3 regions of the Paenarthrobacter sp. NPDC089988 genome follow, and region 2 is predicted to be linked to each of the others. Evidence: riboswitches for the same ligand, from Rfam matches in the RefSeq annotation. Region 2 holds a riboswitch; each other region holds the start of a gene.
The links. Region 2 has a riboswitch for cyclic di-AMP ahead of ACIPV6_RS14000 (M23 family metallopeptidase). Riboswitches for the same ligand answer to the same signal wherever they lie in the genome.
Positions count from the first base shown of each region.

Region 1 (4,189 bases), on a different contig from region 2:
ACAGCAGGAACGCCGCTGCAACAACCCACATCAGGGGGTGCACTTCACGGGCGCGGCCTTGGAAGGTGCGGATCAGGACGTACGAGATAAAGCCTGCCCCGAGGCCGTTGGCGATCGAGTAGGTGAACGGCATGAGGGCGATGGTCAGGAACGCCGGGATGCCCACGCCCCAGTCCTGCCAGTCGATCTTGCCCACCTGGGACACCATCATGAAGCCCACCACCACCAGTGCGGGGGCAACGGCTTCGAACGGAACCAGGTTGATGAGCGGCGTGAAGAACATGGCCACCAGGAACAGCAGGCCGGTCACGATGGACGCCAGCCCGGTCCGCGCACCTTCGCCGATGCCGGCACCGGACTCCACGAAGATCTGGTTGGAGGAGACGGACGCGCCGCCACCAACAATCGCGCCAAGGGCGTCCACCTGGAGCACACGGTCCACGTTGGGGATGTTGCCGTGCTCGTCCACGGTTCCGGCCTCGTTGGCCAGGCCCACCATGGTGCCCATGGCGTCGAAGAAGATGCTGAGCAGGATCACGAAGGCCAGCAGCGCTGCGGCGATGAAGCCAAGATGTTCAAAGGCGCCGAAAGGGTTCGCCTTGCCGATCAAGGACAGGTCCGGCGCGCCCCACTCGGAGAGCGTCGGCGCCACGAGGGACCAGCCGCGGGGGTTGACGTTCTTGCCGTCGAAGCTCGGGCCGATGTGCAGTGTGAATTCCAGGATCGCTGCCAGCGCGGTGGATACGACGATGCCGATCAGGATCGCGCCGCGCACCTTGCGGACCACCAAGGCGATGGTCAGGATCAGGCCGACAGCGAAAACCAGCGTGGGCCAGCCCATGAGCTTGCCGTCCACGCCAAGTCCCAGGGGAACCGTGGTTCCGGCGGCGTCGGGGATGCGCCGGACGAACCCGGCGTTGACGAGTCCGATCAGGGCAATGAACAGGCCGATGCCCACGACGATCGCGGTCTTCAGTGCTTCCGGCACGGCCTTGAATACGGCGGTCCGGAACCCCGTGAGGACCAAGATCAGCATGGTCAGGCCGGACAGGACCACCAGTCCCATCATGTCCGGCCACGTCAGCCCCGGATGCGAAGCGACGGTGACGGCAACGAAGGCATTGACGCCCAGGCCCGTGGCCACGGCGAACGGGTGCTTGGCCCAGGCTCCCATGAGGATGGTGAGGATGCCCGCAACGAACGCGGTGGTGGCAGCGACGGCGGTGAAGCCGAGTGACGCTCCGCTGGAGTCGGCTCCGGAGAGGATCAGGGGGTTCAGGACCACGATGTAGCTCATGGCAAAGAAGGTCGCGAACCCGCCACGGATTTCCCGTGAGTACGTGGAACCACGTTCGGAAATCTTGAAGTAGCGGTCTATGGCAGAACCTTGTTTAAGCATGAAGGTCTCCGGGGATCGGGTGAGTGTGCTCTCAAATCCTATGCCCGCGGCTACGGGGCGCCCGGACGATTCGCCTAGTCTGTAAGGAAGCCAACATTAGGAGAAACCGCCCCATGCGTACCATCCGCCCGCTTCTGGCCGCCGTCGTTGCCGCCCTTGCCTTCGCCTCGGCGGTACTTTTCGGTGCCGCCCCCGCGTCCGCGCACGACGTGGCCGAGTCCACCACTCCGGCCAACGGAGCCACCGTGGCGGCCGTGCCGGCGTCGGTCTCCATCACTTTCAACAACCGTCCGCTGGCGATCGGCTCCGGCATGACGGTCACCGCGGGCGGCGAAAACTGGGCAGACGGGGCCGTCGAAATCATCGACAACCAAGCAGTCCAAAAGTTGCGTCCGGGAGCGCCGGCCGGTGAGTACACCGTGGTGTGGCGCGTCGTCAGCTCCGATTCGCACCCCATTGAGGGCACCTTCAAGTTCACGGCCACCGCGGGAAGCACGACGGCGGCGAGCGGCTCCGCGGGCGCCTCACCGTCCGCTTCGGCCTCGGGAGCGGTGATTCCGAGCGCGGGAACGGCCGCTCCGGGGACCGGCTCCGGCGAGTCGGCTCCGGCCGCTTCCCAGCCCTTCCCTTGGAGCATTGTGGGCCTCGCCGTGGTGGCCGTCGGCCTGGTGGTTTTCCTGGCCGTTACAGCCCGCAGGAAGTTGGCCGCGTCCAACGAGGCTGAGGGCGATAATTCCGCGGAATGACGCGGTTTTCTACATACCTGCGAAAATCTCGAAAGGGTTACCGCGACACGCGCAAAGCGAACTCCTCGTTACTCAAATGTGACTTTGGGGTGATCATCCGTTACGGTAGTACCTGTGCCCGATCCATCTTTGGGGCACTTCCGGCCTGATTGCCTAGCTCTGCCGCAGTCCGGAATCCGTTCGCAGACAAACCTACGGCAGAGACGGGGAACCCATTTTAGGCCGCCATCGAGCGCGCCTTGGGGTGAAGTCACGAGGCTTCCGCTGAACAGCGGGGGATAGTGACCGGGTGACTCCCATCCGAATCCGACAGCTAACCTCGCAGGCATCGGGAGAGGCTTTTTCATGTCTTCACGCATTCTTCGCGGCCGTCGTAAGGCGGACATCGCACGTCCCAATCCGTTCATCTCCATCTCCAAGGCCGTTGCCAGCAATGCTTCCGGCGCTGGCCGCCAGGCAGCCGTCATTGCTGCAGCTTCCGGCCTTGTCCTGACCGGCTCCATTGCCGCCCACGCTGCCGAGACCCCCGCACAGGCTCCGGTCCAGCGCGACTCCAGCCCGGCGACGGTTGCCGAAACCGTTGCGGAGACCCCCAACAAGGTAGTCACCGCAGCTGCAACGGCCACCATCAACTTCGAGCGCCCCGCGGTTTCCTCCGTCGCGGCTCCCGTTATCGAGAAGCCGGCTCCGGTGGCTGCGGCTCCGGCCAAGAAGGCAACCACTACGGCCACCACCGCCAAGGCTACTGTTGCAGCTACCGCGGCTGCCCCCGCCGCCGCGGCCCCTGCAGCAGCAGCACCTGCCGGCAGCGTCAACGCAGCCATGGTTGCCTCGGCTTACGCCCAGATCGGCATCATGCAGGACTGCACCGCCATGGTGGAGCGCGCCCTCGGCTCGGCAGGAATCCCCGTGGGTGACCTCGCTCCGATGCAGTTCATGAACTACGGCAAGGTAGTCAGCGATCCCCAGCCCGGCGACATGATCGTCCAGTCCGGCCACGTTGCCATCTACATCGGCAATGGCCAGGCCATCAGCGGTGGCATCAACGGCAACCAGACCGGCATCCACCCGATCAGCTGGCTGACCGCAACCGGCCCCATCACGTACGTACGCGCTGGCGCCTAAGCTTCACGCTTAAACACCAAGGCCGGCACCTGGGAGAGATTGCTCTCCGGGTGCCGGCCTTTGGCTGTTAAGGGCTTGCTGGGGACTCGGGGTCCCTGGCATGTGGATGCTCGCGACATTTGGCTGCTCGCAGCAGCGGGCATGCCGGTTGGTCAGGCGGCCGAGGTGCCCGTTTCCAGGTGCGGCACTGTGCCGGAGCTTCAGGCGATCGCGATGCCCGGTCCGGCCGGGAGCGCCACCTTCGACGAGATCGCCTGTCCCACGGCCTTCGCTTGCCGCAGCACTTCCTTGGGCGTGGGTGTGATAAGTTCGCCGACGCCAACAAGGTGCATCCCGACCGCCCGCATGGCGGCCACGAGGTTCTGCCCGATCGCGATGCCCAGTTCGGCCAACATCCGGCGCAAGTGGCTCTGGGCGCAGCGCGTCACCACAATGTGGTCCGCCAGAAGGATGCCGCTGGCCGTGTGCACGGCCCACTGGCGGGGTGCTAAGTCGAAGGGTGCTGAGTCGAACGGTGCCGACTCAAAGGGTGCGAGTCCCGCCGTCGCCAGGCCGGGGCCACTGACGCCGGGAGCCGAGAGCCCTGGCACGGCCCGCTCGCCAAGCTGCAGGCCCTGGTTGGCTCCCAGGAAATCCAGGCGCACCGCCTTGGTGGTGCTCCGCACGTCGAGCTGATGGCTGGCTGCGTAGTTCCGCAAGTGCCGGAGGATCTGGTTGCGTTCCAGCATGGCCGCGGGGTCGGCAGCGTCGCAGCGCTGCAGCATTCCCGTGTGGACGGAGGGACCGGATGTGGACAGGGATCCAAACCCATCCACAACAATTGAGCCAACTCCGTAGCGGCTGAGCTCGCTGGCCACGGCCAGGCCGGAAAGCCCGGCTCCAATCACCACGGTGGTGGTGCGCTCTGTGCCGGAATCAG
Region 1 is NZ_JBIVGD010000003.1:263,206-267,394, reverse strand. Features, by position in the region: gene ACIPV6_RS06635 (NCS2 family permease) at 1-1,399, opposite strand, end outside; gene ACIPV6_RS06630 (copper resistance protein CopC) at 1,513-2,145, shown strand; cyclic di-AMP (ydaO/yuaA leader) riboswitch at 2,296-2,487, shown strand; gene ACIPV6_RS06625 (NlpC/P60 family protein) at 2,491-3,270, shown strand; gene ACIPV6_RS06620 (FAD-binding protein) at 3,471-4,189, opposite strand, start outside.
Region 1: linked by a shared signal. The riboswitch ahead of ACIPV6_RS06625 (NlpC/P60 family protein) and the one ahead of ACIPV6_RS14000 (M23 family metallopeptidase) in region 2 are both predicted to bind cyclic di-AMP.

Region 2 (4,189 bases):
AAGAAAGTGCTGAGTCCTTCGCGGATCGAGCCCACGAGGTTCTTCACCGGTGCCTGGCGGTGGGACGTGCCAAGGATGGTGGTGGCTGCGGCGGACAGGGCTTCGACCTGCTCCGGGCGGACCTTTGACGGTCCTGCGCCGAAGCGTCCGTCCTTGGGCAGCAGGTCGGCGGGAATGGTGATGCTGTTGTCGCTCACGGGTGGCTCCAATGGGTATCGGTCAAAGATGGGTCGTGGCAGGTGGCATCAACTGCTCCTTCGACACCCCAATTCTGCCTGACTCGGCGCGCGGGCAGGAACCTGCGGTTGTCATAGTCCGCCACGTGGAATGGTGCTGTCCGGGTGCGCAGGAACGCGGATGAGGATTATTCAGAGTAATTCCAAATAAGCTAAGCTGGAGGAAGCGTCATGGGGCGGCGCCACGGGACCGACCGCCTCGTCTGGACGCGGTACGGTGGACACTACGCGAGAACTGCGTTCGAGGAGAGCTGAGCTGGATGACGGATCTGATCGATACCACTGAGATGTATCTTCGTACCATCTTGGAGCTTGAAGAAGAGAACATCGTTGCTCTTCGGGCCCGCATTGCCGAGCGCCTGCGCCATTCCGGTCCCACTGTTTCCCAGACCATCGGCCGCATGGAGCGCGATGGCCTGGTGGTTGTTTCCAATGACCGCCATCTGGAGTTGACCGAGGTTGGCCGGAAGCGGGCCACCGAGGTGATGCGCAAGCACCGTCTGGCCGAGCGCCTCCTGGCCGATGTGATCGGCCTGGACTGGGCCTATGTGCATGACGAGGCCTGCCGCTGGGAGCACGTAATGAGTGAGCGGGTTGAACGCCGGCTTTACGAGTTGCTTGAGCACCCCACCGAGTCGCCCTATGGAAACCCGATCCCGGGCCTGGAAGCACTCGGTGGGCGGGCCAGCCAGATCTCCTTGAAGGGTGACGTCAACCTCATCCAGGCGATGGACGGCTATGCCACGGATTCACGGGTTGTGGTGAGTAGGTTGGCCGAACCCATCCAGGTTGAGCCCGAACTCCTGACCCAACTCGATGAAGGCGGGATCCGGCCGGGTGCGGCAGTCTCGTTGGCACGGGTAGGGGAGTACATCTCCGTCCGCGTCCCCGGCATCGAGGGCGCCCTCGAATTGCCCCCCGAAGTTGCAGCCCACGTCTTCGTGGCGGTTGGCTGAGCGTAGGACTTTCGAGGCACCTTTCCGAAAAAGGATGGGTGCCTCTTCTGGGTACCGGGCCGGAGTGTCTGATCTCACTAAGATCATCGGGTGCAACGGTGTGACCTGCAGTTTCCGCCGAAAGATGCTAAGGGCCCACCCCGTAAAGCGGCGCTCCGGAAGATAACGAATTTATTACCGAAGGCCTTAATCCCCTATAGTTATCTTCTAGCGCCGATACCAAAGCGTTACCTGATCTGGAGCCGAGCTCTGCCAGCAGATCAGGGGTGTTATCCACTACTGGCAGAGGCGGGGGAACCACCATCGGCTGCCTGAAGAAGCAGCCTTGGGGTGAAGTCCGCAGCAGCAGTGCCTACTTACGCAATTTCCTCCGGGATACCTGTGTGCCGTATGCGCTGCGTGCGGGCCGGGTCTTTGCACTCTCTGATCCGAATCCGACAGCTAACTTCGCAGGCTTTCTAGAGAGGAACAGAGTTTGACATCGCAGAACGTCAGGGGCCGCCGACGCGCGTCCGGCCCCGCTGCTGAGCTGCGGCCAGCCCGCGTCGTAACGGAGATCCGGCCCCGCGACACCCAGCGTCAGGTGCGCCGCCGTAAGAGCCCGTTGCGCCAGGTTGCCGATTTCGCCGCAGCCAGTGGCGTAGGGCAGAAAGCCGGAGTGGCACTGGCTGCCACAGGCCTCGCCCTTACTGTCGGTCTGCCAGCCACAAGCCCCGTTATGGCCACCTCCGAGTCGGGCCAAACAGAAGCTGCCCTTGCCGTCTCCGGTGGCAGCCAGCCTGAGGTTTCCGCGGAAGCATCGGCAAAAATCGACTTCAGCCGTGCGGCGGTGGCTACCAAAGCCGATCCCGACGGCAAGCTCAAGCAGTTGCTCAGCGCCCAGTCCGTCGGCAGCATCCAGGCCAGTTCCTCCAAAGGCACCCTTGGCAGCCCGCTGGACACGCTGTCCACGGCTTCTCCGTTCGGATACCGGGTCAGTCCTCTGACCGGCGGCACCGGCGACTTCCACCGCGGCCAGGACTTCGTTGCCCAGTGCGGCACCCAGGTCCACGCTGCAGCGGCCGGGAAGGTCACGTTCGCTGGGTGGCACGAGTACGGCGGAGGCAACCGCGTCGTGGTGGATCACGGCAATGGCCTTGAAACCACGTACAACCACCTGTCGTCGTTCAACGTCAAGGTTGGCCAGACTGTTAACCGCGGTGACGTCGTAGCCCTGAGCGGCACCACAGGTGCCTCCACGGGCTGCCACCTGCACTTCGAGGTCCAGGTCAACGGCGAAGTCGTGGACCCCATGGGCTGGCTCTAAGCAAAGTCGATGGTCGTCTCTCGCATTCGCGACACACCCCGTGACCTGAATGTGACATTCGTGTTCAACTGTTGTACCGTCTAAAGCGCATCGGCTTTTTAGGGGGCCGATGCACTTGAGTGGATTGCCTAGCTCTGCCACCACTCAGGGTCCGTTCGCATAATTCGTCTGGCAGGGGCGGGGGAACCACTTTTGGTCTTCGAGAGAAGGCCTTGGGGTTAAGTCACAAAGCTTCCCGAAGCGCGTGGCCGGATGACTCCCATCCGAATCCGACAGCTCACCTCGCAGGCATTGGGAGAGGCTACCTACGTGTCATCACGCACTACTTCTGCGCGCCACCGCGCCGAGACGGTTCACCCGTTGAACACTCTTTCGAAGGCTGTTTCAGCGAATGCCGGAACCGTTGGCCGCCAGGCCGCAGTTCTCGCGGCGGCCTCCGGCCTCGTCCTCAGCGTCGGCCTTCCGGCCCAGGCAGCGGACACCGATGTTTCCAAGGCCGAGACGAGCACGCAGCAACTCCTCACCACCGAGGTTGTCACTGCTGAGCCCACGGCCACCGTTTCCTTCGAGAGCCCCGTTGTGGCCACCAGGGAAGCCCCGAAGATCCAGCGCGCTTCGCAGACCACCCAGCGCTCGCAGACCGCTGGTAACCAGACCACTGGTGGCCAGGCCGCAGGCGCCCTCACCGCACAGTCTTCAAACGCCAAGGAAACGGCCTCCAGTGCCGCAGCTTCCGGCCTCGCCGCAATCGCCTACACGGGCATCGGCCACCCTTACGTTTGGGGCGGCACCACCCCCAACGGCTGGGACTGCTCCGGCTTCACCCAGTGGGTCTACGCCCAGGCCGGCATCAGCATTCCCCGCGTCAACGCCTGGACTGCCATGAAGGCCACCAGCACTCCGCAGCCGGGTGACCTGGTCATGCAGAACGGCGGCGCACACGTTGGCATCTACGTCGGCAACGGCATGATGATCAGCGCCCTCAACCCGAGCCAGGGCACCTTGCTTCACTCGGTGGCTTCCACCGGCACGTCTTCATTCTTCACCCTCCGCTAAAACCCCGTTCGGGGTACGCCAGCATGCCCCCCAAGTGCTGGCTTGCCCACAAACCGCACGTGCCCCAACCGCGTGCGGAAACGAAAAGAGATCAAAATGACCAGTGCACACAAGGTTGCACGGCACCGAGCTGAGGCCCCCAAGACCAGCTCCCTTGCCGTGATCGCGAAGGCTGTCAGCGACAACGCCGGTGGCGTGGGCCGCCAGGCAGCTGTGATCGCTGCCGCTTCAGGACTGGTCTTGACCAGTGGCGTTGCTGCGAACGCCGCCGATACCAACGTCCAGCGTGAGTCCACCGCCACCACGGCCCTGGACGTCCAGGCAGTCACTCAGTCCACCATCGCTGCCGATTCCACCGTGGCCATCTCCTACGAGAGCCCGGTCGTCACCACAGTGGAGGCTCCGGCTCCCGTCGTTGAGAAGCCCGCAAAGAAGGCCGCGTCCGGCTCCACTGCTACTACTGGCGCCAGCGCCACCGTGGCCGTCAGCAACCCGGCCACGGCCGCCAAAGCTCCAGCGGCGTCCAGTGGCCTCGGTGCTGCCATCGCCGCGGCGGCCTACGCCCAGCTCGGCGTGACCCAGGATTGCACCATGCTGGTAACCAACTCGCTGGCCGCTGTGGGCATCAACTTCCA
Region 2 is NZ_JBIVGD010000011.1:37,439-41,627, forward strand. Features, by position in the region: gene serC (phosphoserine transaminase) at 1-197, opposite strand, end outside; gene ACIPV6_RS13995 (metal-dependent transcriptional regulator) at 497-1,192, shown strand; cyclic di-AMP (ydaO/yuaA leader) riboswitch at 1,423-1,663, shown strand; gene ACIPV6_RS14000 (M23 family metallopeptidase) at 1,668-2,498, shown strand; cyclic di-AMP (ydaO/yuaA leader) riboswitch at 2,645-2,803, shown strand; gene ACIPV6_RS14005 (C40 family peptidase) at 2,859-3,554, shown strand; gene ACIPV6_RS14010 (NlpC/P60 family protein) at 3,651-4,189, shown strand, end outside.

Region 3 (4,189 bases), on a different contig from region 2:
AAGGTTACTGAGGAAGAGGTTTGGCCATGACGAGCTATGACCCCGAGGACGACCCCCAAACGTTCGGCGTTTCCGGCGCCGCAGAGCCGGACAGCATCCACGAGGATCCGGACATGCGGCAGGACGAAGACCAAGACCCCGCAGCCTCCTCGAATCCGGATCCGGAAGACGGCAACATCACCGGACTGGAGCCGGGCGGCGGAGTGCCTCCGGGAGAAACCCCTCCCGGTGAAGGCAGCATGAGCGGCGACCAAGGCCACGAGGAGTAACCGCTCCACATCAATCGCCAGGCCGCTGCTCCGTTATGGGCAACATCGAGATAGCGGCTTGGCGGCGATTGGGCGCTATTTCAGCCGCAGGATCTCGCCCAGATCGTAGTCGGCCGGTTCCTCCAGCTGCGAGTAGGTGCAACTGTCCGGAGTCCGGTCCGGCCGCCACCGACGGAACTGGGTGGTGTGCCTGAAGCGATCGCCCTCCATGTAGTCGTATGCCACCTCGATCACGAGTTCCGGGCGCAACGGCACAAAGGAAAAGTCCTTCCCGGCACTCCACCGGCTTTGGCCACCGGGCATCCTGGATCCCCCGGCGGACTCCTGGTTGGCCCATTCACCCCACGGATGCTCGGCGAATTCCACCTGGTATGGCTCCAACTCGGCTACCAAGGCTTCCCGCTTGGCCATGGGGAACGACGCCACGACACCCACATGGTGCAGGTGGCCTGAGTCGTCATAGAGCCCCAGCAACATGGACCCCACAACCTTGGCTGTTTTGTGCCAACGGAATCCTGCCACCACGCAGTCAGCCGTCCGTTCATGCTTCGTCTTGAACATCACCCGCTTGTTCGGCTGATAGGTGCCGTCCAGCGGCTTGGACAGCACGCCGTCGAGCCCGGCTCCCTCCAGTTGCACGAACCATTCCTTGGCGCGGTCAAGGTCGGTGACCGCAGGCGTGATGTACACGGGCGGTTCGGCGTCGGCGAGCGCCTTCTCCAGCGCAGCCCTGCGTTCGGCGAAGGGCCGTCCTGTCAGGTCCTCATCCCCCAGGGCGAGCAGGTCGAACGCCACCAGCGAGGACGGTGTCTTCTCTGCGAGCATCCGGACGCGGCTGTCGGCCGGGTGGATTCGCTGCTGGAGCCCCTCGAAGTCCAAACGGTTGCCGGAAATGAGGATGATCTCACCGTCGACTACGCATTTCTCCGGGAGGTTCTTTTGGAGCGCGTCCACGAGTTCGGGGAAGTAGCGGGTCATGGGCTTCTCGTTGCGGCTGCCGAGGACGATCTCGTCTCCGTCCTTGAACACGATGGTCCGGAAGCCGTCCCATTTAGGTTCGTAGTGCCCCACATCCGGGATGTCGGGCACGGACTTGGCGAGCATGGGCGAAACGGGCGGCATCACAGGCAGGTCCATAGGATCATGTCTACCGGCCAGTACATGCCCAAAGCTAGTGTTGACCCATGGATTTGTTGGCCGTGCTGGCTGCCGTACTCTGCGGTCCCGCCCTCGTGGCGCTCCTTTGGATCTGGACCCGGCGCCGGAGCAGTAAGCGTCCGGTGAAACGCGCAGCCTTGGCGGGCGTCCTCGGCATCGTGGACGAGATCTACCGCCCCGAAACCCACCTTGCGCACCAGGTACAAAAGGTCCAGCATGAATTGCCGGCTAGGGCGCCAGCACCGAAGGGTAGGCGATAAGGTCACCTCGAATCCTTGGACGTTCCGTCCGTTACATTAATGTGACTTTACTTCCCTGCTCCTGTACGGTCGAAGGGCGACCCCGATCTCCGCTGGGCCGCTTCCGGGCTGACGCCGAGCTCTGCCGCATCCCGGAATCCGCCAGATCCGCGGCAGAGACGGGGGACCCAGAGTTCCCGGGCCTGCATTCCGCAGGCCCTTGGGGTGAAGCCGCCACGTGCGGCCGGACGGCCTCGTCCGAACCCGACAGCTAACCTCGCAGGCGTTGAGAGGCAATCACCCATGTCCCCAACCATGGATCAGCCGCGCCGTGCCCAGGAGGCCACCGAGCGCACCAAGCCAACCGGACGCCGTCGGGCCCAACCCAGCGGACAGTCCCCCACCAGCGTTGAAAGCACGACGGCGGCATCCGCCGCTGCTGCCAATCCCACCGCTCCTGCGCCCACCGCTCCTGCGCCCATGACGCGCGCGGAGCGCCGCGCGGCCGAGCGCGAGGCAGCCGCCCAGGCTGTCATCGCGCCGGAAGCTTCGGCTTCGGACGATGTTGCTGCTCCTGCCTCAGACCACGTGCCCAGCACGACGGCGGACGATGCCCCTCGGATTGCGTCGACGACGCCCGGGCCGCCGACGTCCGCGATCCCCGTGGTGCAGCCAGCCGAGCCTGCTTCTGAGGCAGAGGCCGCTCCGGCGACGGCCGCCATCCCGGTGGTACAGCCCGCCGAGCCCGCTTCTGAAGCCGAAGCTGCTCCCGCGACGGCGGCTATTCCGGTGGTACAGCCCGCCGGGCCCACCTCCGAAGCCGAAGCCGCTCCCGCGACGGCCGCTATTCCGGTGATGAAGCCGTCCGAGCCTGAACCAGCCACCGCATTCATTCCGACAGTCGCCGCCCCGGCGATCGGCGCATCCGAAGCCCATCCTGAGTCCAGTGCCCAGCCGAAGACGCCTGCACAGATTGCCGCTGCCGCAACGGCCTCCGCGGGCTTGGCAAGCCAGCAGGCCAGAGCGGCCAAGGCAGCTGACGGTTCACAGCCGCGCAGGGCCGCCACTTTTCCCGGTACGGCCACGTCAGCGAGCCCGGCCACGTCGGCCGCCACTGGCAAGTCGACCACCGCAAGCAAATCGGCCTTCGGTTCGTTTGGGGCGTCGTCCTTCACCCGGGAACCGCACTCGGTCCTGACCAAGGCCGCTTCCGTGAAAACGATGGGCCAGCGCATGGCCGTCGTGGCTGGAGCGCTGGGCTTGGTCCTGACGGTGGGTACGGTCAGTCAGGCCTTGGATCTCCCGCTGTTCGGCCAGGACAACCAATCGCAGCAAGCCAGCGGCTCTTCCAAGGACGCCGACGGGCGGGCAACGGGCACCGCATCCCCCGGCCCGACGCCGTCGTACACCACGGCTTCGTCTACGTCCGCAGCCACGACCGACGCGGGCCAGCCCTCAGCCGACGCGGCACCACCCGCAGCCGAGGCACCTGCTGCCGCACCGGCGTCGTCGGCAGCTGCTCCGCAGGTTTCGCTGGCAGCACCCAAGTGGGTCCCGTCCACGACTCCTTCGGCCGTTGCCCCGGTGCCCGGAGTAACTTCCCCGGTCCCGAGCCAGCCTGCAGCGCCGCCGTCGGACACCATCACGGCACCGACGCCGACCCCCACCACTACTCCGACACCCACAGTCACACCGACGCCGACGCCTACACCCACCCAGACGTCCAAGCCGAGGCCCAGCAACGACCCAAAAGCAAGCAGCGCCCCGACGACCAGTGAGCCCACCCTGAGTGTGGACGGCTTGCTGGACCTTGCCAAGGAGGCGCTGAAATGAGCACGCGCATGCCTCGGACAACCACGCACATCGGCTGGCACGGCCGGTACTGCAGCAGCAGCCGGACGGCGTCCTTCCGCCGCCGGATGGGCCGCTGGAGTTGCCAGCGCTTGCGGCGGTCGTAGGATCCAGAGCAAGAAAATGAGGCAGTCACCCGCGCGGGTGGCTGCCTCATTCGCATTGCCGCCGCCAAGTCACCCCAATAACCAGGCGACGACCAGAAGCGCCGCAACGCAGAGCACGGTGGTGCACAGAATCACATCCCGGGCCACAACCGTGCCGCGGCCATAGGGAGAAGCAAAGAGGAACACGTTCTGCCCAGTAGGCAGGGCGGCCATAATGACGCTTGCCAGCAAGTGGTTGCCGTCCAATCCAAAAACAAACCGCGCCAGAACCCACGCCACCACGGGCATGCCTGCCACTTTGAGAAGCGTGGCCACCAAGGTCTCCACCCTCCCGTCCCCCTGCTGCAGCGGCGCCTTCCCTGCCAAGGACATGCCGAAGGCCAAAAGAACCATGGGCACGGCAGCCCCCGCCAGCATGTCCACGGGCTTCTGCACCAACTCCGGCGCGCGCCAACCGGTCAGGGCCATTGCAACGCCAAGACCGGATGCAATGATCATGGGGTTGCCCAGGGGTTGGAGGATGACGCGCTTCCAGTGGATCTTTTCGCCACCCGCCAGGCCAAGG
Region 3 is NZ_JBIVGD010000004.1:160,195-164,383, forward strand. Features, by position in the region: gene ACIPV6_RS07680 (DUF6480 family protein) at 27-269, shown strand; gene ACIPV6_RS07685 (ATP-dependent DNA ligase) at 345-1,406, opposite strand; gene ACIPV6_RS07690 (hypothetical protein) at 1,454-1,687, shown strand; cyclic di-AMP (ydaO/yuaA leader) riboswitch at 1,817-1,966, shown strand; gene ACIPV6_RS07695 (hypothetical protein) at 1,970-3,499, shown strand; gene ACIPV6_RS07700 (AEC family transporter) at 3,694-4,189, opposite strand, start outside.
Region 3: linked by a shared signal. The riboswitch ahead of ACIPV6_RS07695 (hypothetical protein) and the one ahead of ACIPV6_RS14000 (M23 family metallopeptidase) in region 2 are both predicted to bind cyclic di-AMP.